One region of the Allosphingosinicella indica genome, then DNA from elsewhere that is predicted to be linked to it. Evidence: predicted binding sites of a transcription regulator. Region 1 holds the regulator's gene; each other region holds the start of a gene.
What was found. The regulator LexA, encoded in region 1, represses DNA repair genes until DNA is damaged. The targets are predictions, from matches to a motif close to GTTCCNCNCTTGTTCT.

Region 1 (10,397 bases):
GACGGCCGCCATCTCGCGCTACGCATGCCCGACGGGAGGTTCGCGACGCTGCGCGGTCGCGCCGGGGATTATGTGCGCGGCATATTGGGCGAAGGGCTCGGCACCGACGGCGAACTGTCCGCGCTCGACGAGACGAGGACGGCCTCCTGTAGCCGCGACCTCTGCGTCACCGATATCGTCCGCGACGGCCGGCGTTGGCGCCTTCTGGCCACCCGAAGCCGTGACTTCGTCGCCTGGCGCGACATGATCCGTGCCTGCGCAGAGGCCGATATCGTCGTCGCCGACCGGCGATTGCCAGAAGCCTGTGCGCCGCGCTGGATCAAGGCCGATCGCGCATTGCTGGCAAAGACCGGCGGCCTCGCCATATCATTGGGCGGTCGGCCCAAGGTCGTCAGCGTCGCGGATCGCGTTGGGCGACACCCCTGGCGGCAAGACGGTCAGTCGTCGGCTTTCACGGCGGCGAGTTCGTTGCCGGCGACATCGACGAAATGAAATCGCTTGCCGCCGGGGAAAGCGAAAATCGGCTTACTGATCGTCCCGCCGGCCGCCTCGACCGCGGTCACTGCCGCCTCCAGATCGTCTACTGCGATCACCGGCAGCGGCGCGCCGGGGGCTTCGCTGCTATCGCCCTGGAGACCGATGTCCGTATCGCCGCTGGTCGTGGCGGCATAGGTCGGCCCAAACGCGGTCAAGCTCCAGCCGAACGCACGCTCGTAGAAGGCCTTGGCGGCGGCAACATCGCGAACGGGCAGTTCGACGTAGTTCAGCCGTGCCATCAGTAGCGTCGCAGAAGGCCCGCGAGCTTGCCCTGCACGACCACCTGATCGGGCCGGTAGCGCTGCGGATCGTAATTGCGGTTGGCGGGATCGAGCCGGATCATCGAACCTTCGCGGCGGAAGGTCTTGAGCGTTGCTTCGCTATTGTCGACCAGCGCGACCACGATCTCGCCGTCGCGCGCGGTGTCGGTCTTGCGCACCAGCGCATAGTCTCCGTCGAGAATGCCCTCGTCGACCATCGAGTCCCCGGACACTTCCAGCGCATAATGTTCGCCCGGCCCAAGCAGCGCGGCGGGGACCGCGAGGCTTTCGGTGCCCTGCAGCGCCTCGATCGGCGTGCCGGCGGCGATCCGGCCGTGCAGCGGAAGCTCGACGATGTCGTTCGAGTTCGCGGCAGCGGGGATGACGGGGCGGGGCGCCGCCTTGGATGCCGCGCCGTCGGGCATTTTCACCACTTCCAGCGCGCGGGCGCGATTGGGAAGGCGGCGGATGAACCCGCGCTCTTCGAGCGCCGAGATCAGCCGGTGGACGCCGGACTTCGATTTCAGCTCCAGCGCGTCCTTCATCTCCTCGAACGAGGGCGAGACGCCGCTGTCGGCTAGATGGTCGTGGATGAAGATCAACAGCTCTTGTTGCTTGCGCGTCAGCATCACCTCGGCCCTTCATTGGAACGGACAGGGAACGTGTAGGAAACGCCGCGGAACCTGTCAAGCGAGCGCAGAGCGCGTCACGCCGGCGATATCGAGGAAGTTGGCGAGGAGGGCATGGCCCTGATCGCTCGCCACGCTTTCCGGGTGGAACTGAACGCCATGGATCGGGAGATGTTGATGCCGCAAACCCATCACGACGCTGCCCGCGGTGGCGTTGACGAGGAGCGGCGCGACAACGCCCTCCGCCGCGAGCGAATGATAGCGCGCGACGGTGAAGGACGACGGCAGGCCGGCGAATACGCCGCTGCCGTCGTGCGCGATCGCCGATGTCTTCCCGTGGACGGGCGCGGTTCGCACGATCCGTTCGCCCCAATGCGTCGCAATCGCCTGATGGCCGAGGCATACGCCGAGCAGCGGACGGGCCGCCGCCACGCAGGCGGCGACGAGATCGGGCGACACCCCGGCATCCTCCGGTCGCCCCGGTCCCGGCGAGATGACGAACGCCTGTGCGCCGCTCGCCAGCGCCTCGGCCGCGGTCAGCGCGTCGTTCCGCTCCACCCGCACCTCGGCACCCAATTCGACGAAATAGCGCACCAGATTCCAGGTGAAGCTGTCGTAATTGTCGATGACGAGGATCATGCCGCCTTCATGCGCCTGCCGCGCCCGCGGTCAATGTCATTGATGCGTTAAGGGGAGGCCCCATATAACGGGCCAAGACTGGAGTCCCGATGACCGAAACTTTCCCCGTTCTTCCGCTGCGCGACATCGTCGTCTTTCCGCACATGATCGTGCCGCTGTTCGTGGGCCGCGACAAATCGGTCGCGGCGCTCGAGAGCGCGATGGCGGCGGACAAGTCCATCTTCCTCGTCTCGCAGCTCGATCCGGCCGAGGACGATCCTGATCGTGATGCGCTCTATGATCTCGGCGTTGTCGCCACCGTCCTCCAACTCCTGAAGCTCCCCGACGGCACGGTGCGCGTGCTGGTCGAGGGCCAGCGCCGCGCGACGCTCGCCACGCTCGAATCCGAGGGCGGGCATCTCGTCGCCACGGTCACGCCGGTCGAGGGCGAGGAGCCGGAAGGCGCCGAAGTCTCCGCACTGATGCGTTCGGTGGTCGACCAGTTCGAAAATTATTCGAAGCTCAACAAGAAGCTCCCCGCCGAGACGGCGGTGCAGCTCGGCCAGATCGAGGAGGCGTCCAAGCTCGCCGACGCGGTCGCGGCCAACATCACCATCAAGGTCGCCGACAAGCAGGCGCTGCTCGCCGAGCTCAATCCGGTGCGCAGGCTCGAGATGGCGTTCGCCTTCATGGAGGGCGAGCTTGGTGTGCTGCAGGTCGAGAAGAAGATCCGCAGCCGCGTGAAGCGGCAGATGGAGAAGACCCAGCGCGAATATTATCTCAACGAGCAGTTGAAGGCGATCCAGCGCGAACTCGGCAACGAGGGCGAGGAGGGCGACGGCGACGAGCTGACCGAGCTCGCCCGCAAGATCGAGCGGCTGAAGCTTTCCAAGGAAGCGCGAACCAAGGCCAAGCAGGAGCTGAAGAAGCTTCGTGCGATGGCGCCGATGTCTGCGGAAGCGACGGTGAGCCGCAATTATCTCGACGTGCTGCTCGGGCTGCCTTGGGGCAAGCGCTCCAAGGTGCGCCACGACATAACCGAGGCGCAGCGCATCCTCGACGAGGATCATTATGGTCTGGAGAAGGTCAAGGACCGGATCGTCGAATATCTTGCCGTGCAGGCGCGCACCAACAAGCTCAAGGGGCCGATCCTCTGCCTCGTCGGCCCGCCCGGCGTCGGCAAGACGTCGCTCGGCCGCTCGATCGCCAAGGCGACGGGCCGCGAATTCGTGCGCCAGTCGCTTGGCGGCGTCCGGGACGAGGCCGAGATCCGCGGCCACCGGCGCACCTATATCGGCTCGCTACCCGGGAAGGTCGTGTCGAACCTCAAGAAGGCCGGCACGTCCAACCCGCTGTTCCTGCTCGACGAGATCGACAAGCTCGGCCAGGATTTCCGGGGCGATCCGGCGTCGGCGCTGCTCGAAGTGCTCGATCCGGAGCAGAACTCCAAGTTCCAGGATCATTATCTGGAGATCGATTACGATCTCTCCGACATCATGTTCGTCACCACCGCGAACACGATGGACATGCCGCAGCCGCTCCTCGACCGCATGGAGATCATCCGTCTCGAAGGCTATACCGAGGACGAGAAGGTGGAGATCGCCAAGCGCCACCTGATCCCCAAGCAGATCGAGGCGCACGGGCTGACCGAGGGCGAGCTCGTCATCACCGACGAGGGGCTGCGCTCGCTGATCCGCCACTACACCCGCGAGGCGGGCGTCCGCACGCTGGAGCGCGAGATCGCCAAGGTCGCGCGCAAAGCGCTGCGCCGCATCCTCGAAGCGAAGGACGTGACGCTCGAAGTGACGCCCGAGACGCTCGGCGAATTCGTTGGCGTGCGCAAATATCGCTTCGGGGTCAGCGAGGAAGAGGATCAGATCGGCGCGGTCACCGGCCTCGCCTGGACCGAAGTCGGCGGAGAGCTGCTGACCATCGAGTCGGTGACGGTCCCCGGCAAGGGCCAGATCCGCACTACCGGCAAGCTGGGCGAAGTGATGAAGGAGTCGGTCCAAGCCGCTTTCTCCTTCGTCCGTGCGCGCAGCCCGAGCTATGGCGTCAAGCCCAGCGTCTTTTCGCGCAAGGACATCCACGTCCATTTGCCGGAAGGCGCGGTGCCGAAGGATGGCCCTTCGGCGGGCATCGGCATGGTCACCGCGATCATATCGACCCTGACCGGCAACCCGATCCGCCGCGACGTGGCGATGACCGGCGAGGTGACGCTTCGTGGGCGGGTTTTGCCGATCGGCGGGCTCAAGGAAAAGCTGCTCGCGGCGCTGCGCGGTGGCATCAAGACGGTACTGATCCCGGCCGAGAACGAAAAGGATCTGGCCGAAATTCCTAGGGTCATCACCGAAGGGCTGACGATCATTCCGGTAAGCCACGTCGACGAAGTGCTGTCGGTGGCGCTCACCCAGCCAGTCGATCCCATCGAATGGACCGAGGCAGACGAGTTGGCGGCGGTTCCGCCAGTCGAGCTTTCGGCAGCGCCGGAAGACCGCGGAGGAGTCGCCAGCCGCCACTGATTTGTTACCCCGCAGCATCGGATTTCATTGGGGAATGCGCGATTTTCGGACGAAATTGCGCGCATTCCCCTTTGACTCCGCAAGGGCACCTGTTCTTAGATGGTTTTTCGGCGCTCAGCCGCGATTCCAAGCGTAAACAGGGGTTCGAAATGAACAAACAGGAGCTTATCGGCACGGTTGCGGACACGACCGGGCTCAGCCGCAGCGACGCCAGCAAGGCCGTGGAGAGCGTCTTCGACGCGATCACCGCTTCGCTGAAGAAGGGCGATGAGGTCCGACTGGTCGGCTTCGGCACCTTTGCCTGCTCCAAGCGCAAGGCGTCCACCGGTCGCAACCCGCGCACCGGCGAGCCGATGCAGATCCGGGAATCGACCCAGCCGAAATTCAAGGCCGGCAAGGGCCTGAAGGACGCCGTCAACGGCTGATCGGGACGGGCCGGCCGGAGGGCAGCCGGCCCGACTTCGATCTACAGGCGATTAGTTTTCCGCGGTGCTGGACAGCGCCGTGGCCGCGCTCTAAGGAGCGCGCTCTTCGCCGGCCAGCGGCCGGCGATGCGGGGCATGGGCGCGTAGCTCAGTGGTAGAGCACTGTGTTCACACCGCAGGGGTCGCAAGTTCAATCCTTGCCGCGCCCACCATGCCCCGCCTTTCGGCTCCCCCGCAGCTTTGACGTCGGATCAGCCGGGCGAAAGCCCGCAGACATCCGCCACAATCTCGAACGAGCGCCGCCGCGCCATATGGTCGTAGATTTGCGACGTGATCATCAGCTCGTCGGCGCCCGTCTGCGCCACGAACCCTTCCATCGCGGTACGCACGCTGTCGGGCGAACCGATCGCCGAGCAGTACAAAGCCTGCTCGATCCCCATCCGCTGGACCGGCGTCACGCTCTCCAGATAATCGGGGATGGGCGCCTGGAGCGGCGTCGGATTGCCGCTTCTGAGATTGACAAAAGCCTGGGCGAGCGAGGAGGCTAGCAGCACGCCCTCCGCATCGCTCTCCGCCGCGAAGGCGTTGAAGCCGAGCATCACATAGGGCCGGTCGAGCTGCGCCGAGGGCCGGAAGCCGGCGCGATAGACGTGGATCGCCTCCATCATCTGTTGTGGGGCGAAGTGCGACGCGAAGGCGTAGGGCAGTCCCAACGCCGCCGCGAGCTGCGCCCCGTAGAGGCTGGAGCCCAGGATCCATAGCGGGATGTCCATTCCTTCGCCGGGGATCGCGCGGACGCGGCGCGGCTCGGGCGGGCGGAAATATTCCATGAGCTCGACCACGTCCTGCGGGAAGCGGTCGACGTCGCCCGAGAGCGTGCGCCGCAGCGCGCGCGCGGCGGCCTGATCGGTGCCCGGAGCGCGGCCAAGCCCGAGATCGACGCGGCCCGGGAACAGCGCTTCCAGCGTACCGAACTGCTCCGCCACCTGCAGCGGCGCGTGGTTGGGAAGCATGATGCCCCCTGCGCCGATGCGGATGCGCTGCGTGGCATTGCCGACATGCGCGAGCGCCACCGCGGTTGCGGCGCTCGCGACGCCGGGCATCGAATGATGCTCGGCCATCCAGAAGCGGTTGTAGCCGAGCGCCTCGCCGTGCCGGGCGAGGTCCGCAGCGTTGCGGAGCGCGCTGCCGGCGTCGCCATTGTCGGTGATCGGGGCGAGGTCGAGGATCGAGAGCGGTATCATGGCTGCGATATGGGGTGGCGGCGCGGGTTCGCCACTGCACCGCGCAACTGTCCTTGACGGTGGCATGGCCGCGCCCCTATGTGCGGCGCCGGTTTAGCACCCCATGTGGCGACCGTAGCTCAGCTGGTTAGAGCATCGGTTTGTGGTACCGAGGGTCGCGGGTTCAAGTCCCGTCGGTCGCCCCAGTTTTTTCATCGATATCAGGACATTGCCATGCAGTCGCCTTGGGAGGCCCCCGATTTCGACGACCATGAGGTCGTGCATTTCGTCACCGATGCAAAGTCGGGTCTGAAGGCGATCATCGCGGTGCATTCGACGCATCTCGGCCCGGGCGCCGGCGGCGTCCGCTTCTGGCATTATCAGCAGTCCGGCGATGCGCTGGCCGACGCGCTGCGCCTCTCGCGCGGCATGAGCTACAAGAATGCGATGGCTGGCCTGCCGCTCGGCGGCGGCAAGGCTGTCATCCTCGCCGACGACGCGCGCACCAAATCGCCAGAGATGCTTGCTGCCTACGGACGCGCGGTCGAGCGGCTAGGCGGAAGCTACGTCACCGCCGAGGATGTCGGCGTAAGCGTCGCCGATCTGGTCGCGGTGTCGAAGGTGACCAAATATGTCTCGGGCCTGCCGGTCGCCGAGGGCGCGGTCGGTGGAGATCCGGGGCCGCACACCAGCTACGGTGTATATCTGGGCGTCAAGGCCGCAGTGAAACGCAAGCTCGGCCGCGACAGCCTGGATGGCCTCCACATCGCGATACAGGGCGCGGGCAGCGTCGCCGGCGGTCTTGCCCGTCTCGCCGCCAAGGACGGTGCCCGGATCAGTGTCGCCGATATCGATCAGGCGCGTGCGGAAAAGCTCGCTGCGGAAGTCGGCGGGACGGTGGTTTCGACCGATGCGATCCTGACGCTTGAGGCCGACGTGCTGGCGCCATGCGCGCTAGGCGCGATCCTCACCGAACAGTCGATCGCGGCGCTCAACGTGCCGATCGTCGCCGGGGGCGCGAACAACCAGCTCGCGACGCCTGAGGACGGCGATCGGGTTCAGGCGCGCGGCATCCTCTACGCGCCCGACTATGTCATCAACGCTGGCGGCATCATCAACGTCGCGTCGGAATATCTCGGCGATGCGGACCAGGCAGGCGTCCAGGCGCGGATCGAGAAGATCCCCGGCCGGCTCGATTCGATCTGGGACGAGAGCGAGACGACCGGCCGCAACCCGGCCGCGGTGGCGGACGCGATGGCGCAGCGGCTGATCGGCCGCGCCTAACCTTCGGGCTGCGCGGCCTCGCTCGCGCGGCGCCGCTCCAGCACGCCCAGCCGCTGCTCGCGATAGAGCGTGTAGAGGCCGCTGGCGACAATCGCTGCCGCGCCGGCCCAAGTCGTCGCGGCGGGATGGATGTCGAACAGCGCCCAGCCGAGCAGCACTGCCCAGATGAGCTGCGTGTAGTCGAACGGCGCGACGGTCGACACCGGCGCGAAGCGCAGCGCGGCGGTGAGCAGGATCTGCGCGATGCCGCCGCTTAAGCCCACGGCGAGCAGGATCGCCCAGCCGCGCGCATCGTGCATCTGCGCTGCGAAGGGCATCAGCGCGCCGACCACGATCATCGAGAAGCTGGTGAACCACAGGACGGTGGTCTGCGTGCCTTCGGTGCGGCCGATCTGCCGGATCGTGATCGTCACCGCGGCGACGCCGAACGCCGAGGCGACCGCGAGCGCCAGTCCGGCGGGCGGCAGACTCGACCCGGCCGGCTGCATGACGATCAGCACGCCGACAAACCCAGCCGCCACCGCGCTCCACCGGTATCTGCCGACCGGCTCCTTCAGGATCAGCGCCGACAGCATGACCGCGAACAGCGGGGCGGCGAAGCCGATCGTGGTCGCTTCGGCGAGCGGCAGATAGGCGAGCGCGCTGAACGCCAGGATCATCGTCGTAAGCCCGAGCACGCCGCGCAGCAGGTGCGCACCCGGCCGGGCCGTGCGCCAGGCATTCAGGTTGCCCGACCACAGGATCCAGGCCAGCAGCGGCGGCAGGCCGAAGGCGAAGCGATAGAAAACCAGCTCGATCGTGCTCGCGCCCGCGGCGTAGCCAAGCTTGATCCCCGCGGCCATGCACGCGAAGCATAGGACAGCGCCGAGCCGGAGCGCGATGCCCAGCGGACGGTTCTGCTGTATGGGTGCGGATGCAGGCATGAAGCCGGGTCGCCATGCGGGTTGCCGCAAAAAAGGGCAAGCCGAGCACGCCCGAGGCTTTGACGCCGCGCCCGCCTTCGCTAAACAGGTCGCGGGCAAAGGGCGGGTGATGCACAAGTTCGCGAATCCGGCGCGCTTTCTGAAGATCGCGCGGCCGCTGACCATGTGGCTGGGGTGGAGTGGCGGCGTGCTCGCCGCCGGCGCGCTCGCTTATGGCCTGCTGCTTGCGCCCAAGGATTATCTGCAGGGCGACAGCGTGCGCATCATGTATGCGCATGTCCCGGCCGCCTGGCTCGGTATGGGCGGATGGACCGGCATTGCGATCGCGAGCTTCATGCAGCTCGTCTGGCGGCACCCGCTCGCGTCTGTCGCGGCGAGCGCGATCGCCATTCCCGGCGCGCTTTTCACTGCCATCTGTCTTGCTACCGGCTCATTGTGGGGCCGGCCGACCTGGGGCACTTATTGGGAATGGGATGGGCGGATGACCTCGATGCTCATCCTGCTCTTCCTCTACATCGCTTATATAGCGCTCGACGGCGCGGATCGCGAGCGGGGCGGGGAAGGGCGGATTACCGCCATCTTCGGCCTGCTCGGCGCGATCAACATCCCAATCATCCATTATTCGGTGCTGTGGTGGAACACGCTCCACCAGGGGCAGAGCATCTCGATCGTCCGCGGCACCTCGAGCGTCGATGCATCGATGCTCTGGCCGCTGCTGATCTCGGCGATCGGCTTCTCGCTGCTGTTCGGCGCAATCGTGCTGATGCGGATGCGGACGATCCTCGCGCGCGAGAAGGTCGATGCGCGGCTTCGGAGGATGGCGGCATGAACCACTGGCCGTTCATCGCCGGCGCCTATGCGATTACCGTTATCGGCACGCTCGGCACCTTGCTGTGGAGCTATGCAGCGATGCGCCGCGCCGAGGCTGAGGCCGATGCCTTGAGACGTGAACCATGAAGGCCAAACACCAACGCCTCACCCTGCTCGGCCTCGCCATCGTGGCGATGCTCGGCGCCGTGCTGCTCGGCATGTCGGCGCTGAAGGATCAGGCCGCCTATTTCTACGCGCCGGCGGACGTGGCGCGCGCGGGTATCCCTCTCGATCGCGCGGTGCGGATCGGCGGCATGGTCCGTCCCGGGTCGATCGAACGGCACGCCGACGGCATCACCATCAACTTCCTCGTCGGCGACGAGACCGACGCCACCATCCCGGTGCGCTTCACCGGCGTGACGCCCGATCTGTTCAAAGAGGATAGCGGCGTCGTCGCCGAGGGCCGCTTCCAGCCGAGCGGGTTGTTCGTGGCCGAGGAGATCCTCGCCAAGCATGACGAGAATTACATGCCGCCCGAGCTGGCGCGCGGGAACAAGCACAAGAGCGAAAGTCTGGAATGATAGCGGAAGCGGGGCTCGCGGCATTGTGGATCGCGGCGGCGCTGTCGCTGCTGCAGCTCGTCTTCGGCGCATCGGCGCTACGGGTCGGCGGCGAGGGGTTCGCACGGGCGGTGCGTCCGCTCGCCGCGGCGCAGGGCGCGATGATCGCCGTGTCGTTCGCGGCGCTCATCATGGTCTTCCTGCGCACCGATCTTTCGGTGAAGCTGGTCGTCTCCAACAGCCATTCGATGAAGCCGTGGCTCTACAAGTTCGCGGGCACCTGGGGGAATCACGAAGGTTCGATGCTGCTCTGGGTCGCGGTGCTCGGCATTGCGGGGGCGGCGGTCGCATTGTTCGAGCGCAAGTTGAAGGAGCGGACGCTGATCGCGACGCTGGCGGCACAGGCAGCGATCGGCATGGGCTTCTACGCCTTCCTGCTCTTCGCCTCCAACCCGTTTGAGCGGCAGTTTCCGGTCCCGATCGAGGGCAACGGACTCAACCCGCTACTCCAGGACCCGGGCCTCGCCTTCCACCCGCCGACGCTCTACTTCGGCTATGTCGGCATCTCGATCGCCTTTTCCTTCGCGGTCGGCGCGCTGCTGACGC
Region 2 (10,397 bases), 980 kb from region 1:
AACCCGCGACGGCTGCGGCGACCGATTGATCGCGCTCTCCCAGCCCGGCGACCGCATCGTCGTGATGGGCGCCCGTGACGACACATTATCCGAATTTGCCGCAGGCCTACTCGCGCGGCTCGAGAATAGGTGATATAGCGCGCTAACACAGCAGAGGGACCGGACATGGCCAAGACCAAGATTCCCAAGCAGGTAGCGGGCGTGAAGGTGCCCAAGAAGATCCGCAAGAAGGGCGACAAGCTGATCGCCGCGGCCGAGCAGCATCCGATCCTCGCCGAACTCGCCGCCTCGGCATTGCTCGCCGCCGCCGCGGCGCTCCGCGACGGCGGCAAGCGCCGCGTGATCAAGGACGAGGCGGAGGCCTTCGCGACCAAGGTCAAATCGGACGGCGCCGAGCTGAAGGCCGCGATCAAGGCCGCGACCAGTGACGCGCTCCGCCAGCTCAGCGAGACGCTGGCCGGTTCCGCCGAGGCGATCCGCAGCGAGCCCGCCCACGCTGTCAAACCGCCCAAGCCTCCAAAGCCACCGAAGCCGCCCAAGCCCCCGAAGCCCGCCAAGAAGACGAAATAATATGGCGGGTCACGAAGCGACGGTGGAATGGCAGCTCGACGACGGCGATTTCGCCAAGGGTCGCTATTCGCGCGCGCACACCTTGTCGTTCGACGGCGGCGCGACGGTATTGGGTTCGTCGTCGCCCGCCGTCGTCCCCCTGCCATTCTCCGACGCCGCGGGGGTCGATCCCGAAGAGGCGCTGATCGCCTCCGCTTCGGCGTGCCACATGCTCTGGTTCCTCGATCACGCCCGCCGTGCCGGGCTGATCGTCGAGCGCTATCGCGATCATGCGGTGGGCAAGATGGGCAAAGGTGCTGACGGCCGCATCGCGATCACCCGCATCACCCTCTCGCCTGAGATCGCCTTCGGCGGCGACGCGCCCGACGCCGCGACGGTGGAGGCGCTGCATCACAAGGCGCACGATGATTGCTTCATCGCCAATTCGCTGAAGACCGAGATCGTCGTGGAAACGCGCTGAGACGGGCCGACGATTCCATCCCCGATATCCACATTATCCACAGGTGGATTCGGCTTTGCGCGACTCGCAAGTCGTGACAGCTTCGGGGCGTGGAAGAGGCCCGAAGGCCCCGTAAAACGGACCGGAAAGCCGCTTCCACAAGCCCAGGATCGAGGCCGAAATCCGCAAGGATGGACACCGGAATCGGACGGCAGGGATGGCGGCCAGCGACGCCTCGGCCCTTCGCGAGAAGGACCGGACGAACCGCCCCATCGTCCCGGCGATGCCGAACTCTTCGGACGCAGGCATCGCAAAAACGGAGGCATGACGTAGCGACTGCGGCATGACTTCGGGCCCCGGCCAGACGCGTATCGCTTCGGCGGCGCGCGAAAATCCGGGACAGTGGGGGCTGGTGGCGACACCAGCCCCCATTATCTTTTTGGGGCAGGCTCCGACGCCGGCAAGCGCGCCGCTCCACCCGTCTAATATACGAGCAGCCGCTGCGCGCTTCGTGATAGAAGCGTGCAGCGGGGCAGTCCGGCAGGAGAGCCGCCATGCGTCGTTCGCCGATCTTGCTTCTCGTCCTTCTCGCCGCGCCGGCCCTGGCGCAGCCCGATTGGCGCAGCGCGCCGGAAGTGCCAGTGGCGCTCGAGAATTACGACTTCGCGCCGCGCGAAATCCATCTGAAGGCCGGGCAGCCGGTGCGGCTCCATCTCGTCAACCGCGCGCGCGGCGGGCATGATTTCACCGCGCGCGATTTCTTCGCCGCCGCCACCGTCCGTGATGCCGACCGCGGCAAAATCGCCGACGGCACGGTGGACCTTGCGGGCGGCGCAACGCAGGACATCGCGCTCATTCCCAAGGCGGGCCGCTACAAGTTCCACTGCGGCCACACGATGCACGCGCTGTTCGGGATGAAGGGCGCGATCGTCGTCGACTAGGCGGTCAGCGGGCTTCCGTGCGCTTCAACAGGTCGACCAGCTCGTCCGTCCAGAAGCGCGCCCAGGTGTGGGTGGAGTGGCCGCGGGTCTCGTCGCTGGCGGGGATCAGCACATATTTGACCGTCGGCATCCGCTTCAGCGCGGCTTCCTGAATGCCATATTCGGGCGGGTTAATATAATCGTCGGCCGAATTGACCCAGGTCATCGGCACGCGGATCTTCTCCAGATCGGGCAGCGGATTGTAGGTGCGCGAGGATTCGACCTGGTAAACGAGGTCGTTGGCGTCGCGCGACGCGATATCGTCGGCGATCCGCTTGACGACATAGGCCTCCGCGGCGTCGCGTGTGGGATATTGCTTCTGGAGGTGGAGCGGCGCGAAGCCCGCGACCTGCATCACGCTGGCCGCGGTGCGCAGGCCGAGCTTGGGCTGTTCCTTATAGTCCCCCTCCGCCCAGGCGGGATCGGCCTTGATGCCGTCCACCACGGCCTTGCGCCACATCCGGTTGTGGCCCGCGATCTCGGTCGGCAGGCACGCCATCGGCATCATCGCCGCGGCGAAATCGGGATGCGTTTCGGCCCATTGGAAGCCGTGCATGCAGCCCATCGAGGTGCCCATCAGCAGCCGCAGCCGATCCACCTTCAGCCCCTCGGCCAGCATCCGCCGCTGCGCCTCGATCATGTCGGCATAATCGTAATTGGGAAAGCGCATCCGGAGCCCGTCGCTCGGCTTGGAGGATTTGCCGTGGCCAATATTGTCGGGGAGGATGATGTAATAGCGGGTGATGTCGAGCGGCTGACCGGGCCCGTAGAGCGCGTCGGCGAAGTGCGGCTGGAGGAACTGCCGCCCGGACCCGCCGGTGCCGTGGAGTACCATCACCGCATTGGTGACGCGCCCCGCCTTGTCGCGCTTGGGCGAGCCGAGCGTGGCGTAATGGATGCGCAGTTCCGGCAGCGTCTGACCGCTGGCGAAGCGGAAATCGCGGAAGGTGACGTCGCCTTCCTTGAGCTGCGCGGCCCAATCGGTCTGGGCAGCCGCGGGCGCCAGCGGCAGCAGCATGAGCGCGAGCAGCGCGATCCAACGCATCGATCCATACCCTTTTCTGGCTGAACCGCCATTCAAGGGACTGCGGTCCGCCGGGTCAACACCCAGGCGCCGCCGAGGATCGGTGCGATCAGCGCAACCCAGTGCCACGGCGCCTCGATCAGCCAGAGGCCGAGCGCGGCGCTGGCGGCGAAGGCGATGGCGGCGGCGATCTTGCCGCGCACCGAGATCGCGCGATGCTCCCGCCAGGCGCGGATGTGCGGGCCGAGCGTGGGATCGGCCAGCAATCTTGCTTCCCACGCCGGGCTGCCGCGCGCGAAGCAGAAGGCGGCGAGGATCATGAACGGCACCGTCGGCAGCAGCGGCAGGAAGGCGCCGACGATGCCGAGCCCCATCGCCGCGAAGCCGGCGGCGCGCCAGCCGAGCGCGCGGGCCGAGGCGCGGGGTGGCACCGGCGCCGCGCCTGCCGCCTCAGCCGGCCGTCAGGCGGACCGAGGCGCTGGCGACCCAGCCGGCGCGGCACGGCCCGTCATAGGCGCGGCGATCGGCGACGGGGCGCGAGACGCCGCAGGCGGGCGACGCCGCCCCGGCATCGTCGAACACCACGCCCAGCCAGCGCTGATCGATCGAGCGGGTGCAGACGAAGAAGCTCGCCCCCGCGGGCAGCTCCGCCACCTGGCCCGCGCCTTCGAACGGCGCAGCGCGGACGGCGAGCCCCTGCCCCTCGGCCAGCCGCCGCGTGGTGCCGCGCGCGGTGCAGGCCGGGAAGCTCGGCCCGGATTCGCCGACGCGCACCGGCGTTTCCAGCCCGCCCTCGTCGATCGCGGCATTCTCGACCCGCTCATACGCCGGCGTCGTCGACCCGCGCGACGTATCGATATCGCTCCGCTCCTGACACCCGGCGGCGAGAAGCGGAAGAAGAAGCAAAAGACCACGCATCCCCCCACCATATGGCCATGCGGGGGGAGCGCAAGGCGAAGGCGGGTGTGGGAGGGCGCGGCGGCGGGGCAAAGCCGCGAATGTTCCCAATGTTCGCACTAGCCAGGGGGGTGGTGACCTACTCCTGTTGGATGAGATGTGGGCCTGCCCCTTCCCTAGTATTTGGACATCCGTAACGACCAACCACGACCCGCTGAGACTGGCCGACCATACACTAGCTCAGTGGTGTAGGAAATAGCTTCAAGTCCCCAAGTGAACTGATTCAGACTGCATACTTGTTTAATCCAAAGTGCGACTTGACGTTCGTTAGGTGTTCCTTACGCTGTACGGCATAAGAGGAGAGCCGCTATGGCTGTTGCTGCAGAACAGGGTCATCGCTTTGGCGGGGCGTGGACCGAGGTTAAACTCGACGCCGTAAGCTACTATTGTCAGTTTTTTAATAAGGTGTTGGTGGGTAAGCCGACGCCTAGTCGACCCTTTGAGCGCTGGTATTTTGACGCTTTTGCCGGAAGTGGCACTCGCCAAGTTGATCGAGAGTCTGGCGGTTTGTTGGAAGGGCGACCGATAGAGATCGCAACGCAGGACATGGCAGGGTCAGTCTTGAACGCTCTCAACGTCGAACCACCCTTTCACAAATTGGCATTCATTGAAGGACACCGCGGACGGTTCAAGTCACTCGAAAAGATAAGAGCCGCGCACCCGGAAAGGGGTATTGTCTGTCTGAATGGCGATGCCAATAAAAAATTAGTGGAGATATTCAGTGCGCCGCCGTGGAGTGATCAGCGGGAAGGGAGAGGATCGTGTCGCGGGCTATGCTTCCTCGATCCGTATGGAATGAATGTGAATTGGGCGACTTTGAAGCTTCTTGCACAGACGCGCGCCATTGACGTTTGGTATCTGTTCCCGCTCGACGCCGTGTCACGACAGCTTGCCGCACGGCTGGATCGCGTGGACACACACAAACAGCGGCGTCTCGACGAGATATTCGGCACACCCACTTGGCGCGAAGATATCTATAAAGTTGAAACAACTAACGATCTATTCGCAGAGCGAATTACAACCGCCACACGGCAATTCGATCGTGGCCAGATCGAGCGTTACGCACAAGAGAGATTACAAACTATTTTTTCTGCGTATGTATCTAATCCGTTACCGCTTTTGAACGATTCCGGCCGCCAGCTTTTCTCGCTTTTCTGCCTCTCAAACAGCGTTTCCGAAGCGGCTATCGCACTCATCAAGCGGGGAGTTGCCGGAGTGCTGAAGAAATATGGCGGGCAGTAGGCATCTCGTCGTAAGTTCGGTCTTTATATGTTCGACCCGTAGACTTCTTATTCTTACCGCCCCACTGCTTGAAGAAAAAGGCTGTTCCTTCTGCCCTACAAAGAACTTCGATCTCTTCGACCCACTTCTGAGGCATCGGTCGAGCGCGTGGACCGCTTTCACCACCAACGATCGCCCAATCAATGTCCTCGAGATTTGCGCCCGATACACTGCCGATGAGAGGCTCAAACGAAATGAATCGGACGGCGGCCCGAGTTGCTCGCAGATCTTCGATCCGATGCAGCACCGTTGCGTCTTCCACACTCGTCCCAACCCACACATTTGGTAGGACGACAAACTCTGGACGCGACAAAACTTCGCGCATCCGATCAGGCCGCTTAGTCAAAATTTGGTATGTGTGACGAGGTGTCGCCGCCATCACAGACCATACCTTCTCGATAAATTCGGTCGGGACGGCGATGTGGAACAGATCGGACATGCTATTAACAAAGACGGTACGCGGGCTGCGCCACCGCAGGGGAGCAGCCAAAGCCTTCTCGTCAGTGACAACTTTGCCTGTCCAAACGTAGCGGTCACCGCTTTTCCTTGTTAGGCCCTCGTACTTCTTGTTGCCCATCGCCTCCAGTCGAGCAGCCATTCGCATCGCATAACAGTTTGTGCAGCCAGCCGTGGCTATCGTGCAGCCGGCCACAGGATTCCATGTGACTTCTGTCCATTCGATTTTTGACATCTGGGACATGATCGACTTCCCGCAAAGTAGGAACGAAACAGGAACATAACAGGATTAAAACCCCTTGTCTCCCTATTCTCCTTTAAGAAGTTGGCCAAACTGAGTCACAGTCACGCGGCTTCAGCCTTCCGCGACTGTCGCTTTCTTTCATGCGGGTCCAAAAACCGTTTGCGAATCCGAACAACTTTTGGCGTCACTTCCACCAGTTCGTCGTCCTGGATGTAGGCGATCGCCTGCTCCAGGGTCATGCGGCGCGGGGGGGTCAGGCGGATGCCTTCGTCCTTGCCGCTGGCGCGGAAGTTGGTGAGCTGCTTGGACTTCAAGGGGTTCACCTCGAGATCCTGCGGCTTGGCATTCTCGCCGATCACCATGCCTTCATAGAGCTTGTCGCCCGGCGCGATGAAGAGGATGCCGCGCTCCTCGATGGAATTGAGCGCATAGGCGACCGCCTCGCCCTGTTCCATCGAGATGAGGACGCCGTTCTGGCGGCCCTGGATCGGCCCCTTGTACGGCCCGTATTTCTCGAACAGCCGGTTCATGATGCCGGTGCCGCGCGTGTCGCTCAAGAACTCGCCATGATAGCCGATGAGGCCGCGCGAGGGGGCGGAGAAGGTGAGCCGCGTCTTGCCGCCGCCCGACGGGCGCATGTCGGTCATCTCGGCTTTGCGGAGCGCCATCTTCTCGACGACGGTACCCGAATGCTCGTCGTCGACGTCGATGACGACCTGCTCATAGGGCTCCTCGCGGCCGCCGGATTCGCTGTCCTTGCCCTCGCGGAAGAGGACGCGGGGGCGCGAGATGGAAAGCTCGAAGCCTTCGCGGCGCATCGTCTCGATGAGGACGCCAAGCTGCAGCTCGCCACGGCCGGCGACCTCGAACGCATCATTGTCGTGCGCGGCGGTAACGCGGATCGCGACGTTGGTCTCCGCCTCGCGCTCCAGCCGGTCGCGGATGACGCGGCTCTGCACCTTGTCGCCGTCACGGCCCGCATAGGGGCTGTCGTTGACCGAGAAGCTCATCGCCAGCGTCGGCGGATCGATCGGGCGCGCGGCGACGGGGGTGGTGACGCCGGGCGCGGCGATGGTGTTGGAGACGGTCGCCTTGGTGAGGCCGGCGATGGCGATGATGTCGCCCGCCTGCGCGCTCTCCACCGGCACGCGCTCGAGCCCCTTGAACGCGAACACCTTGGTCGCGCGGCCGGATTCGACGGGATTGCCGTCGACGTCGATCGCGGTGATCGGCATGTTGACGTCGAGCTTGCCGCTCTCGATGCGGCCGGTGAGGATACGGCCGAGGAAGGGATCGCGATCGAGCAGGGTGGCGAGCATCTTGAACTCGCCCTGGGTGTCGAGGCCCGGCGCGGGGACGTGGGCGACGATCGTTTCGAACAGCGGCGTCAGATCGCCCTCGCGGACGTCATCGGTGCGGCCGGCATAGCCCGAGCGGCCGCTGGCGTAGAGGACGGGGAAATCGAGCTGCTCGTCATTGGCGTCGAGGCTGAGGAACAGCTCGAAACATTCGTCGAGCACTTCCGCCGGGCGCGCGTCCGGCCGGTCGATCTTGTTGACGACGACGATCGGCTTGAGGCCGAGCGCGAGCGCTTTGCCGGTGACGAACTTGGTCTGCGGCATCGGCCCTTCCGCCGCATCGACGAGCAGGATGACGCCATCTACCATCGAGAGGATGCGCTCCACCTCCGCGCCGAAATCGGCGTGGCCCGGCGTATCGACGATGTTGATCCGCATCGCCTCCGCGCCCGCGCCCTGCCACTCGATCGAGGTGCATTTGGCGAGGATGGTGATGCCACGCTCTTTTTCGAGATCGTTCGAGTCCATCGCCCGCTCTTCGACGCGCTGGTTGTCGCGGAAGGTGCCGGACTGGCGGAAAAGCTGATCGACCAGGGTGGTCTTGCCGTGATCGACGTGCGCGATGATGGCCACGTTGCGGAGGCTCATGGAAATTCTCTCGATGTCAGAAAAGCGGGATTGGCCGCGCCTATAGCATCCTATTGCGGCGCAACAAGGGCGGTGCGGACCGGGCGGTGGCCGCGCATCCGTCCCATCGCGCGACGGAAGCGGCGATCGGGGCGACGGAGGCCGCATATATCGCATTGTGAATCGGTGGTTTGTCGGCCACACTCACGCCCATAAAAATCGGGGTGGGAGCCGTTCATGTCTACAGTCGCCGAAAGCGTGGTGCAGCCCGAAGCCGTGCCCGCAGAACCGCCGGTCAAGAAGCGCAAGCTCTTGAGCCGCGATCCGAACACCACGACCGCGGGCGACCTGATGTCGCCGCCGGTGGGCGTGTTCCGCCCCGACATGACGGTCGCCGAGACGATCGAGCAGCTCCGCGTGATGACCCGCGATGCGATCGTCACCTATTGCTACATCACCGATGCCGACGGGCGGCTGCAGGGGCTGGTGGTGATGCGCGATCTGCTGCTCGCCCGGCCCGAGCAGAAGCTGGAAGAGCTGATGGCGCGCGACATCTTCGCGCTGCCCGCGCACATGAAGCTGGAGGATGCGCTGAAGCTGGCGCTGTCGCGCCATTACCCGGTCTATCCGGTGGTCGACATCAACGGCGTGCTGAAAGGGCTGGTGCGCGGCGACGAGCTGTTCGCCGAACAGGCGATCGAAATCTCCGCGCAGGCCGGTAGCATGGTCGGCGTCGAGAAGGAGGAGCGCCTCAACACGCCGCTCGGCCGCAGCCTGCTGCTCCGGCACCCGTGGCTGCAGATCAACCTGCTGACCGCCTTCGTCGCGGCGGCGGTGGTCGGCATCTTCGAGGACACGCTCGGCAAGCTCGTAATCCTCGCCGTTTTCCTGCCGGTGATGGCGGGGCAGACCGGCAACACCGGCTGCCAGGCGCTGGCGGTGACGCTGCGCGGCATGACGCTGGGTGATCTGAAGCCGGGCACCGAGCGCGCGCTGGTGATGAAGGAGGGCATGCTCGGCCTTTTCAACGGCCTGCTCGTCGGCGTCACCGCGGGCGCGGGCATGGCGCTCTACGCATCGATGCAGGGCGAGGCGCAGCCGCTGATGATGGGCATCGTCGTCCTGATCGCGATGGTGGTGAGCTGCATCGTCAGCGGCCTCGCCGGCGCGCTGATCCCGCTCGGCCTCAAGAAGGCGGGCGCGGACCCGGCGACAGCGTCGAGCATCTTCCTCACTACCGCCAGCGACGTGGCGAGCATGGGCATCTTCCTGACGCTGTCGACGGTGCTGCTGCTGTAGGTTTGCGGGTCTCTCTCGACTGGCCGTCTCGACTGCGCTCGACGGCCGCTCGAGATGAGCGGAACTTGGTTGCTGACATCTCTCGCTCATCTCGAGCAAAGCATCGAGCGAAGCCGAGATGCGTCGTCGAGAGACTAACCCCGGCTGACCTGCTCGATCAGTTCGACGCCGCGGGCGAGCGCGCGCTGCTCGCTGGGGCCGAGTGCGGCCAAGCGGGCGGCGAGGACGCGGACGCGGCGGCGTCGGCCCTCTTCCAGCAACTCCCGCCCTTCGTCTGTCGCCGCGATGCGAACCGCGCGGCGATCGCGGGCATCGGTCTCGCGCGTAGCCAGTCCGGCCTTGACCAGTGCATCCACGATCCGGCTCATCGTCGGCGGGCGCACCTGCTCGGCTGCGGCGAGTTCGGCGAGTGAAAGCGGCCCGGCGAAGACCAGCACCGACAGAGCGGAGAGGCGCGGTGCGGAGAGGCCAGCGGCGACATCCTCGCGCCGGACCAGGCGCAGCAACCGGATGGCCGCGCCGTGCAGCCGCGCCGCAATATCCTCATTAATCCGGTCACTCTCGTAGCTCATCGCACTTAATTAGCTTTGCTAATGTTTTGTTATGCGCAATAATTAGCACCTGCCGAGTCGCCCGGCAAGGAGAGCGCCGATGAGCATTGCCGCCACCCACATCGCGCAGGTCGCCGTGCCCGTGCGCAACCTCGACCGCGCGCGGACTTTCTACCGCGACAAGCTGGGTCTGCCGCATCTGTTCGATGCGCCGCCCGGCCTCGCCTTCTTCGGCTGCGGCGAAACGCGGCTCATGCTGAGCCAACCCGAAGGCCCCGAGACCGCGACGAGCGCGATCCTCTATTATGGCGTGCCCGATGCGGGGGCCGCCGAGGCGGAGTTGCGCGCCGGCGGCGTCGCGATCGAGCAGCCCGCACACAAGATCGCCACGGTAAACGGCAAGCAAGTGTGGCTGGCGTTCATGCGCGACAGCGAGGGCAATATGATCGGGCTGATGAGCGAACAGGCGGCGGGCTAGACCGCTTCCGCCAATTCAACCAACACCCCCGCTCATCTCGAGCGGCTGTCGAGCGAGGTCGAGACAGCCAAGTCGAGAGATCCGTCTCTCGACGGCGCATCTCGGCTGCGCTCGATGCTTTGCTCGAGATGAGCGTTGAATGGGGGTTGCGCATTTAACCCTCCAGATCCCTCGCCAGCGTGTCGAGGAGATC
Region 3 (10,397 bases), 790 kb from region 1:
CATTGTCCTTGAGGATGCCGATCCGCTGCGCGGTCGCGTCGTCGATCACGCTGATGTCGTCGAGCCGGAACGCTTCGGTGTTGATCTTCTCCATGCTCGAGCAGCGGAGGGTTACGGTCAGCACGTCACCGGTCACCGCAACCTTGATCAGATCAAGCTGGCTGCCGTCCGGCCCCGGCTGGCTCTGGATCACCGCTTGCGCGGGCATCTGCTGGACGGGCGGCAGCATTTCCTCCGGCGATTTCAAGGTCTCGCGCGTGACGCCGCCGGCGGACGCAGTTTCGTCCGCGGCCGTGGCGGCGGAATTGGCGGCGGCCGTCTCGTCGGCGTTGCGGACTTCGCAGGCGACCAGCGGCAGCGCGGCAACGGCAAGCCCGAGCAGGGCGATACGCTTCATCGTCATAAGCGGAAATGCTCCCCAATATAGGTTAGGAGCCATTACGTTCCGCCCCCGGAAAGGGTTCCCGAGACGGGAGGCCGATTACCGCGCCCCCTTCAGCGCCGCCGCCACGCCCTCGCGCAGCCACGCGGTGCGGATGTTACCGCGGTTGGTGAGGACGATCAGCATCGCGTCATCGTCTGGATAGCGTTCGAAGTCGCTGATATAGCCGTTGGTGCCGCCGGTATGGCCGTACATCGTCACCCCATCCGCGACGTTCACAACCACGCCCAGCCCGAACGCCTGGCCACCGGTCTTTCCGTCGGCATCGACCGGCGCCCGGGTCATCTCCGCCAGCATCGCCGGGCCGAGGATGCGGCCCGCCTTCAATGCTGCGTCAAGCGCGACAAAATCGTCGACGCTGGCGTGGACGGCGCCGGCGCCCTGCTGGACGAAGCCCCAGTTTATCGCCTGGTCCAGCTTGCCGGGATCGCCGTTATAGCCCTTCGCCAGCCCCTCCGCGCTGACCGGCACCAGATGGCCGGCCTCGATCAGCGGCGCCTCGATGCTCGCGCTCTTCATGCCCGCGGGCTGGAAGACGAGCGCCTCGACGAGCGCGGGGAAAGGCTGTCCGCCCGCCTTTGCCGCGGCGTCGGCGAGCAGCTCGAACCCGAAATTATTGTAGCGGAAGGCGGTCCCCGGCGCGGACTTGAGCGCGCGCTGCTCCGCCGTTAGCGCCGGCAGCAGCCCGCGCATCGCGGAGGGATGATCGGCGCGGAAATGCCAGATGAAGGGGAGGGTGAGATCGTCGATCCCGGATGTGTGGTTGAGCAGCATGCGGATGGTGACGCCGCGCCATTCGCCCGGCGCGTCGGCGATATAGTCGGTCACCGGCGCATCGAGCCGCATCCGCCCGTCCTCGACCAGCTTCAGCACCGTCAGCGCGGTGATGAACTTGCTCGTCGAATAGATTTTGAATCGCGTCTCGCGGGCGTTGGCGATGCCGTTGATGATGTCCGCCTTGCCGCAAACATGTTCGAACAGGTCGCGCCCGCCCGCGCGGACCAGTACGATCCCGGAAAAAGTATCCGCCGCGCATTCCGCGGTAAGCCGCGCCTTAATCGCCCCGAAATCCGCCCCCCGCACCGGCGCCGCCGCGATCGCGGGCACTGCTGCCGCCGCTAGCAACGCCGCCCAAACCATCCCCTTCAACATGCAAACGGCCTCGCTCTCATTTCGACCACGGATGTAGTCGATCAAACTGAACGGCAGATTGCTGATTGGGCTTGGAAGGACCGCGATCAGAGGCGTCCTCCGCCTCGGATCAAACCCACGAGATCAGGGCGCAAGGCGGTAAGCGACAATCCCGTCGCTGGCCGAGATCGTTAGGACATTGTCCGGCGTAATAGCCAACGCGCCGCCCTTGGGCGCCGACCACACCACAGGATAGGTCGATTGCCGCAGATCCACGGCATAAGTGGCCGTTTCGCTGGCAACGAAGAGGTGGCTACCGGTCACGATCACATTGTTGATCAGCGGACCGCGACCGTTGCCGATGTCAATTGAAGCGCGCACCGATCCATCGGCAGTGTTGATGAGATCGATGATGGCGCTGTCCGCGCGACTGGCGAACACTGTGTCTCCGCGGAGCGCCGGATGCCCGATATAGTTTCTGGACGTCCGCCACAAAGGCTCTGTTTTCGATAGCGAGAAAGCAAGTAGTGGAAGCGGCTGGCCCGGAAAACGATTGTCCGAAAAGGTGAAAATCCGTCCGCTTTCGTCCAAGATAGGAGAGCCACGATAGTGCGCTAGATAACTTATACCGAAATCGGAAAAATAAGGATTACGAATTTTGTGGGTGATTGACCCGGTGCTGCGCGAAAGTGAAAACAAATTTCCGCCACCGAAGAAATAGACGTAATTCTCATCGACTGCAACACTTTCACCACCTTAAACGAATCCTTCCGCTCCTGGCTGGAAAGTATCGCGCTGCCAAATCTGTGTTTTGAATGCTGTATTCGCCGCATACACCACATTGCCAAACTCGCCGGCCTGATAATAAAGATCATCACCGACGAACGTGGGCACGCCGCCCTGTCCACCCTGGCTGGCATATGTGACGACGCCCAGAGATCTGCCCGAGTCCGCCGTGATGAGCTGTATCGGAATGCTATCCGAATAGGAGCTCATCGACAGCGAGGCGACGCGACCATTGCCGTATGCAGGGCCACCGAAATAAACGTTTCGGCCGAGATTGTAGGACCAAATCACAGTCCCATTCTCAGCATTGATCGCGCGAGACAATACGCCGTCTTCCTGCCGCACATTGACAAAAATACTGCCACGCCGCGCCGCAATCTCGCTCGGCTGATTTTGGCCGGTGGCGAAACTCCACGCACTAGTGAAATCGGCGGTATTGTAATTGACCGCGACATAGCCGGTGTGCGCGGCGTCGCGTTGGAAGGTCGCCCAGTCCCTGAGCCGGACGTCCAGGTTTACCGTAAAAGTCTGCGTCGAGCCGGGGTAGACCGTAGAACAATCGGCAGAGGTGCAGAGGCGGAAGGTAACGTTGCCCGTGCTCGTACCGCCGGGCAACATTGACGCCGTCTTGAGCGATACGTTGAAGCTGGTTCCACTGGCGGTGGGCGTGCCATTCAGCGTGTAGCGCTGACCATCCACTCGCACATCGGCGACAATCGGAGAGGTGCTTGTCCCGCTATATGACGCGGTAAAGCCGAAGGTCTGACTTTGACCTTCGTCGACGGTGACGTTGGCCGAAGATGTTGAAAGCGTCACCGGGAGGTTTGCGAGCGCCGGGGTAGGAGCGGGTTGTGGTGCGGATGCGCCGCCGCCTCCGCCGCAGCCATAGACCATAAACACGGCTCCCGCGACCGCAGGAAACTTCAAGATTTTGATATTGCCCCTCGAAATACCCTGCCTTGCTATCAATCACTTATCCATTCGTCCAAAACTATTTGGCGTACTCTTGAACTTTATTTGCACGGCGGTGAAGGATTGGCCTGCGGATTGCGTACGGTTGCGTTTGGACGCACTCACCACCATCTCGCCGCTGCCGCGTCAGGCCTCGACATCCGCATCGCTTGCAACCTCAGAACAAATCTGGAACACCGCCGTCCATGCTGACTCATATTTCCGTGCGCGGCGCGCGCGAGCACAATCTCAAGGGCGTGGACGTCGATATCCCGCGCGATACGCTGACGGTGATCACCGGCCTGTCCGGATCGGGCAAGTCGAGCCTCGCGTTCGACACCATCTATGCCGAGGGGCAGCGCCGCTATGTTGAGAGCTTGAGCGCCTACGCGCGCCAGTTCCTCGAGATGATGCAGAAGCCCGACGTCGATCATATCGAAGGCCTCTCGCCCGCCATCTCGATCGAGCAGAAGACGACCAGCCGCAACCCGCGTTCCACCGTCGCGACCGTCACCGAGATCTATGATTACATGCGCCTGCTGTGGGCGCGCGTCGGCGTGCCCTATTCGCCCGCCACCGGCCTGCCGATCGCCGCGCAGACGGTCAGCCAGATGGTCGATCGCACCATGGCGCTGCCTGAGGGGACGCGGCTGTACCTGCTCGCGCCGGTGGTCCGCGGCCGCAAGGGCGAATATCGCAAGGAACTGGCGGAGTGGCAGAAGGCGGGCTTCACCCGCGTCCGCATCGACGGCCAATTCTACGAGATCGACGAGGCCCCCGCGCTCGACAAGAAGTACAAGCATGACATCGAGGTGGTGGTCGACCGGCTGGTGGTGCGCCACGCCGATGCGGAGGGCGAGGGCGGAATCGCGACGCGGCTCGCGGACAGCCTGGAGACTGCGCTCAAGCTGGCGGATGGGCTGGTCTATCTGGATCCCGCCGATCCATCCCCCTCCCGCGAGCGGGAGGGGTCAGGGGAGGGCCTGTCGTCTGATGGTAAGGCTTCGGACATTCCCTCCCCCAGCCCCTCCCGCAAGCGGGAGGGGAGTGTGCTGCAGGACAACGCCCCCCCGGGGCGCATCACCTTCTCCGAGAAGTTCGCCTGTCCGGTCTCCGGCTTCACCATCGCCGAGATCGAGCCGCGCTTGTTCTCGTTCAACGCGCCGCAGGGGGCGTGCCCGGCGTGCGACGGCTTGGGCGAGAAATTGCTGTTCGATCCCGAGCTCGTCGTCCCCAACGAGAATCTCAGCATCAAGAAGGGCGCGGTGGTACCTTGGGCGAAGTCCAACCCGCCCAGCCCTTATTACATGCAGGTGCTCGCCAGCCTCGCGCGCGAATATGGCTTCGCGCTGGAAACGCCGTGGAACGAGCTCGCGCCCGAGCATCAGAACGTCATCCTCTACGGCACCAAGGGCAAGCCGGTGACCCTCCGCTTCATCGACGGGCGCAAATCCTATGAGGTGAAGAAGCCGTTCGAGGGCGTCATCGGTAACCTCCAGCGCCGTCTGTTGCAGACCGAGAGCGCGTGGATGCGCGAGGAGCTGGGCAAATACCAGTCCTCCGCCCCGTGCGAGACGTGCGGCGGCGCGCGCCTCCGGCCCGAGGCGCTGGCGGTGAAGATCGCCGGCGAGGATATCTCGATGTCCACCCGCCGCAGCGTCGGCCACGCGCTCGCCTGGTTCGAGACGCTGGAGGAGAAGCTCACCCCGCAGCAACGCGAGATCGCCCGCGCGATCCTCAAGGAGATCAACGAGCGCCTGGGCTTCCTCAACAATGTCGGGCTCGATTATCTCAGCCTCAACCGCACCTCGGGCACGCTGTCGGGCGGCGAGAGCCAGCGCATCCGCCTCGCCTCGCAGATCGGCTCCGGTCTCTCGGGCGTGCTCTACGTCCTCGACGAGCCCTCGATCGGCCTCCACCAGCGCGACAACGACCGGCTGCTCGTCACTCTCCGCCGGCTGCGCGATCTCGGCAACACCGTCATCGTCGTCGAGCATGACGAGGACGCGATCAAGGCCGCGGACCATGTCATCGACATGGGGCCGGGCGCGGGCGTCCACGGCGGCCGCGTGGTGGCCGAAGGCAGCCTTGCCGACGTCCTCGCCAACGAGGCGAGCCTCACCGCCGATTACTTGACCGGCCGCCGCGCGGTGGCGCTGCCGGCCAAGCGGCGCAAGGGCAACGGCCGCAAGCTCACCGTCCACGGCGCGCGCGCGAACAACCTCAAGGACGTCACCGCCGCCATCCCGCTCGGCACCTTCACCTGCATCACCGGCGTCTCCGGCTCGGGCAAGTCGAGCTTCACCATCGACACGCTCTATGCGGCGGCGGCGCGGCACCTCAACGGCGCGCGGCTCCAGGCCGGCCGGCACGAGAAGGTCTCCGGCCTCGATCATCTCGACAAGGTGATCGACATCGATCAGTCGCCGATCGGCCGCACCCCGCGCTCCAACCCCGCCACCTACACCGGCGCCTTCACCAACATCCGGGACTGGTTCGCGGGCCTGCCGGAGGCGCAGGCGCGCGGCTACAAGCCGGGCCGCTTCAGCTTCAACGTCAAGGGCGGCCGGTGCGAGGCGTGCCAAGGCGATGGCGTCATCAAGATCGAGATGCACTTCCTGCCCGACGTCTACGTCACCTGCGATGTCTGCCACGGCGCGCGCTACAACCGCGAGACGCTGGAGGTGAAGTTCAAGGGCAAGAGCATCGCCGACGTGCTCGACATGACGGTGGAGGACGCGCACGCCTTCTTCAAGGCGGTGCCGCCGATCCGCGACAAGATGGCGATGCTGGAGGAGGTCGGCCTCGGCTACGTCAAGGTCGGCCAGCAGGCGACGACCTTAAGCGGCGGCGAGGCGCAGCGCGTGAAGCTCGCCAAGGAACTCAGCCGCCGCGCCACCGGCCAGACGCTCTACATCCTGGACGAGCCGACGACGGGCCTCCATTTCGAGGACGTGCGCAAGCTCCTCGAAGTGCTCCACGCGCTGGTGGAGCAGGGCAACACCGTGGTGGTGATCGAGCACAATCTGGAAGTCATCAAGACCGCCGACTGGATCGTGGACCTGGGGCCGGAAGGCGGAGATAAAGGCGGCGAAATCGTCGCGGAAGGCACGCCGGAGCACGTGGCGAAGGAACCCCGTTCATATACCGGCACCTATCTGGCGCCCCTGCTCGCGGGGTCGCGCACAGAAGCGGCGGAGGCCCCTCCTAAGAAGCGGGGTTCCTCCTCGATGCGCCAGCGAGAGGCAGCCGAGTAACCTGCGGCGACAAGTCTGTCCTGAGCAAACTGCCGAGTTGGTCGAGACGCTCAGTCAAAAAGGGCGGCGAGATCGTCGCGGAAGGGACGCCGGAGACGGTGGCGAAGAAGGGGCGGTCATCTACCGGAGCCTATCTAGCACCCCTGCTTGCGGGGTCGCGGACGGAGGTGGTGAAGGCTCCACCCAGGAAAAAGCGCGGTTACTCCTCGATGCGCAGCGAGAGGCAGCCGAATGACCTTCCGCGACAAGCTTTTTTCAGAAATCCACACTATCGAACATAGTTTGGACCAACGGCAACCTTGGTCGTTAACCGCAAAGATCCGGCACGTGTTCACAGCAAACAACATTGACGCCATAGTCCCGCCTAAGGCAGCGAGACACAGTTCCTTTGCATGTCGACTTAATTCTGCTTTTCACCTTAGCGGGAGCAGATTTCTGACGCGGCTCTATAAGGTCAATATCCTCCGTTACCAATGCACGCGATTGTGAGGCAATTGATAGAGTAACCCATTTGTGATCTTTTTTCGGGATTCCTAGTCTTTGAAACTCTCGAAACTTAGACGGGACGTTATCAGCAAACAGCACTATTTTTCGCTCAACTAATTTGTCATTAATCCAGTCACTCAAAGCAAGCGGGAATTTACCTGCTGCGCAGTCGAGCCATTCCTGTTGGCACTTACCTTCTTCATCCAGAGCTATACTTGCCTCTCGAAATATAGCGTCAATTGCATCATGAGCTATTCCGCGCTCGGTTAGTCGCTCGTGCTGAAAATAATTCATCACGTTAGCGTCGACGACAGAAGGCCTCATGCCGTCGGCTCCGGATATTCAAATGCTAGCTGAGTCCTTCGAGACGATGATTTTCGCATTGCTGCGCGCGCAAGTGAAAGGCTTTCCGCCTGCCGTTGGGGAAAAAAGCCATTTGGAAATGGTGGCTCGAACGCTCCATGTTCATCAATACCAATCTCACTGACCCGCTCTTCTCCTTGGTCAGTCACATAAAATATTGCCACGTCTTCGGGTGCAATGTCCCCCAACGCAACATGACGGGCGATCCGCAGAACAAGATTGTCGCTGTGAGTCTCAATAAAGATCTGTCCGCCGCGAGTTGCCAAATTTGAAAAGAAAGACCCGAGAGCGGCCTGCGCATCTGGGTGGAGATGAATCTCGGGTTCTTGAACGACTAGAAGTTTATTAGAAGAACCCGGGTGGCTTTCATCAAACAGATTTAATCCACCAACAAGCACAGGAAGTACCTGGCTACAGCCAAAACCAACATCGCAGATATTATGTTTGCTACCATCATTTGATATCAAGCATATTTCAAAATGACGAGGGGTTAGACTCTGAACAGTCACACCCTCCGCAATGCCAGTGTATCGAAACCAGAAAGATATGTTAGATACGAGATCCTTCCTTATTCCACCCCTCTTCGATGCATCCGCAGCTAGCATTGTCGCCATATTTGAACCAGATATACCGACTTTTCTTGCGCTTTCACCAGAATAGAGATAGGTCCGCTGGGGCTGGTCACGAAACGGCGAGATAGAGTCAAAATTATCGAAATATCTCATTAAGTTGCGACGAGCCGTATACAGCGCAATGTCCGCCTCCCTCAATGTTTTATAAGCAGGCGTATCGCGTTCCTCAAACGATCGGAACTGGGTGGAGGGAACAATGCTGGTTGGCCAAAAATTAATAAACCTGGGTCGCCTCTTCTTATAGGACGGAAATATCTTTTCGACATCTCGGCCTTTGACCGATAAACTGTACGAGTCCTTCCGTGCCGTATATTTCATTACGGACTTAGACCTATCTAGTAACTCAAAGTCCGAAATATCTATCTCTCGACGTTGGGAACGATATTTGTACTCCGTTTTTACAGAAAACCGATCGAACTCCAGATCAATACCAATCTTTCTCCGGGGATTATTGCCATTTACTACGTCAATGTAGGTACCAAGATTTTGAAACTGGCCGTTCAACAGCAACGGAGTGCTCTCGAGTTCTTGTGTCGAGATCGTTTGGGCAATTAGGTTTAAAGCGCTCAGGGCGCTCGACTTGCCAGAATTGTTCTTTCCGATAAAGATGTTCAGTCTTCGAAAACGAAAAGACTGGTCCTTAAAGGCCCGAAAATTCCTGAGCGTTAGCCCCGTCAGCATTTGCCGGCCTTTCTTGGTCGCAAATTTAATAGGATGTAGGTGAGCATGTTTCTCGCGTCATCCGGCGTAGTGTCAAGCGTGTAAATCCTGAGTGAGTTGCTCTATGTTCCCTGACGCTGTGTAACAGTAGATTGCGCCAGTTTTTGATCACCGCCGCTGCCACCGCAGCCCGTCCTTCCGTTGCTTTGCGGTCGGCATTTTCATCGGTTCGCCGGTCGGGGCGTCGCGGCAGAGGGTGAGACGGGGGCGGTTGATGCCTTCGTTGCGCTCGTCGCGGCAGCGGGTGCAATTGTGAGTGCCCGGCAGCTCGGGGAGATCGTCGGGGTCAGGGGTGACGGCGCGAATATCGCCCGCGCCATTTTGCTCGCTTACGACGGCCCTCAAGAACTTGCGCGCGGCGGTCGAGCATCACCAGTGCGAACTCTCCCGGCAGTAGATCGCCCTTGGCGTGATTGCAGAGTTCACATGCTGCCACGCAATTCTCGAAGGCGTCCGCGCCTGCCTTTGCGAGTGGAACTTGATGATCCAGTGTCGCATCACCGGTCGGTGAGATTGAGATGATCTCTTTACAGTAAGCGCACTTATCGTCCTGCATTGCTAGAAGACGAATGAGCCACTGACGACGGTAGCCGTGGGGCCCGGCATTATGCGCTTCCCAAGCCGCAGCGATCTGGGCCTGCTTTATGGCATCCTCATCCATAGGTCTGTCATGGGTGCAGACGATTGTCCGAGTCGTCAACTCACCGCCGCTGCCACCTGAGCCCCTCCTTCCATTGCCTCGCGGTCGGCATTTTCATCGGTTCGCCGGTCGGGGCGTCGCGGCAGAGGGTGAGGCGGGGGCGGTTGATGCCTTCGTTGCGCTCGTCGCGGCAGCGGGTGCATTTGCAGTAACGCGGCAATTCGCGCAGATCGTCGGGCAGATCCTTCAGCGACATGCGCAGCCATAATGCGGCGGAATCGAGGATGCGGACGTGGCCGCATTGCCAGCAGGTGAGCTTTACGTTCCAGCCGCGCCGCGCCGCCTCGAAGATGCTCCTGAGCGCCGGCGGAGCCCGCTCCCGCCGCTCCCCGCCCGCAGCCCCCGCCGCCACCTTCCGCCCCGCATCATCCGACTCGCGCATACGGAACGAATAGCGAACATTGGCACGGCGCGCACGGTGCTTGCCCATCATGGCTACCGTCTTGTCCGCGACAGCGGCAGCAATGGTTCACGCGAAGGCGCGAAGCCGCGAAGGGGAGGGGGCGCAAGCGCTGGCGCAACCTTTCCAAACATCTTCGCGCCTTCGCGCCTTTGCGTGAAATGTTTTAGCCGAAGGCCGCCTGCTCCGCGCCGCTGGAAACTTGCAAAGTAGGATTTGATTTGATTCATCCTGCGGATGGCTTCGCCGCTTCCGCCTCGCCGCAACCGCACCGAATCCGGTTCCCGCGAAACCTCCATGGTCAGTGCGAACATTGGGAACATTCGCGCTCTGCGCATCCTCGCGATTAGGTGAATGGGGCGGGGCGTGCTACACCTTCGCCATCGCCGGCTTCACCCGATGTGAGCCTGCCGGTGACTGAGAGACCCGCAGGGCCGTTTCGGCGGCCCTCGCTCCGATCGGCGCCCCAGCGCCTTCCGTGTGCTCCCGCTTGCAAGAAGGGAGAGGCGCATGGACCTCGACTATCTTA

Region 2: a site for LexA is predicted at 4,260-4,275, ahead of tcmP (three-Cys-motif partner protein TcmP). Genes of this name have one in related genera too.
Region 3: a site for LexA is predicted at 3,491-3,506, ahead of uvrA (excinuclease ABC subunit UvrA). Genes of this name have one in related genera too.

Annotation. Positions count from the first base shown of each region.
Region 1 is NZ_LT840185.1:2,370,291-2,380,687, forward strand. It holds gene B9N75_RS11760 (ComEC/Rec2 family competence protein) at 1-492, shown strand, start outside; gene B9N75_RS11765 (VOC family protein) at 438-776, opposite strand; gene lexA (transcriptional repressor LexA) at 776-1,426, opposite strand; gene B9N75_RS11775 (anthranilate synthase component II) at 1,484-2,065, opposite strand; gene lon (endopeptidase La) at 2,155-4,566, shown strand; gene B9N75_RS11785 (HU family DNA-binding protein) at 4,716-4,991, shown strand; tRNA gene B9N75_RS11790 (tRNA-Val) at 5,129-5,203, shown strand; gene B9N75_RS11795 (LLM class flavin-dependent oxidoreductase) at 5,243-6,235, opposite strand; tRNA gene B9N75_RS11800 (tRNA-His) at 6,344-6,420, shown strand; gene B9N75_RS11805 (Glu/Leu/Phe/Val family dehydrogenase) at 6,449-7,498, shown strand; gene B9N75_RS11810 (DMT family transporter) at 7,495-8,421, opposite strand; gene ccmC (heme ABC transporter permease CcmC) at 8,531-9,250, shown strand; gene ccmD (heme exporter protein CcmD) at 9,247-9,378, shown strand; gene ccmE (cytochrome c maturation protein CcmE) at 9,375-9,812, shown strand; gene B9N75_RS11825 (heme lyase CcmF/NrfE family subunit) at 9,809-10,397, shown strand, end outside.
Region 2 is NZ_LT840185.1:544,038-554,434, forward strand. It holds gene B9N75_RS02790 (glutamate ligase domain-containing protein) at 1-133, shown strand, start outside; gene B9N75_RS02795 (hypothetical protein) at 166-570, shown strand; gene B9N75_RS02800 (OsmC family protein) at 572-1,030, shown strand; gene B9N75_RS02805 (cupredoxin domain-containing protein) at 1,564-1,950, shown strand; gene B9N75_RS02810 (alpha/beta fold hydrolase) at 1,955-3,034, opposite strand; gene B9N75_RS02815 (YbaN family protein) at 3,067-3,387, opposite strand; gene B9N75_RS02820 (hypothetical protein) at 3,464-3,931, opposite strand; gene tcmP (three-Cys-motif partner protein TcmP) at 4,280-5,212, shown strand; gene B9N75_RS02830 (DUF5131 family protein) at 5,166-5,942, opposite strand; gene typA (translational GTPase TypA) at 6,053-7,897, opposite strand; gene B9N75_RS02840 (magnesium transporter) at 8,114-9,175, shown strand; gene B9N75_RS02845 (MarR family winged helix-turn-helix transcriptional regulator) at 9,310-9,747, opposite strand; gene B9N75_RS02850 (VOC family protein) at 9,827-10,204, shown strand; gene B9N75_RS02855 (ArsR/SmtB family transcription factor) at 10,359-10,397, opposite strand, start outside.
Region 3 is NZ_LT840185.1:352,494-362,890, reverse strand. It holds gene B9N75_RS01820 (hypothetical protein) at 1-403, opposite strand, end outside; gene B9N75_RS01815 (serine hydrolase domain-containing protein) at 482-1,594, opposite strand; gene B9N75_RS01810 (PQQ-binding-like beta-propeller repeat protein) at 1,718-2,164, opposite strand; gene B9N75_RS01805 (PQQ-binding-like beta-propeller repeat protein) at 2,330-3,286, opposite strand; gene uvrA (excinuclease ABC subunit UvrA) at 3,517-6,567, shown strand; gene B9N75_RS13860 (hypothetical protein) at 6,874-7,347, opposite strand; gene B9N75_RS01795 (AAA family ATPase) at 7,374-8,729, opposite strand; gene B9N75_RS01790 (HNH endonuclease) at 9,055-9,429, opposite strand; gene B9N75_RS01785 (hypothetical protein) at 9,470-9,901, opposite strand; gene B9N75_RS01780 (hypothetical protein) at 10,379-10,397, shown strand, end outside.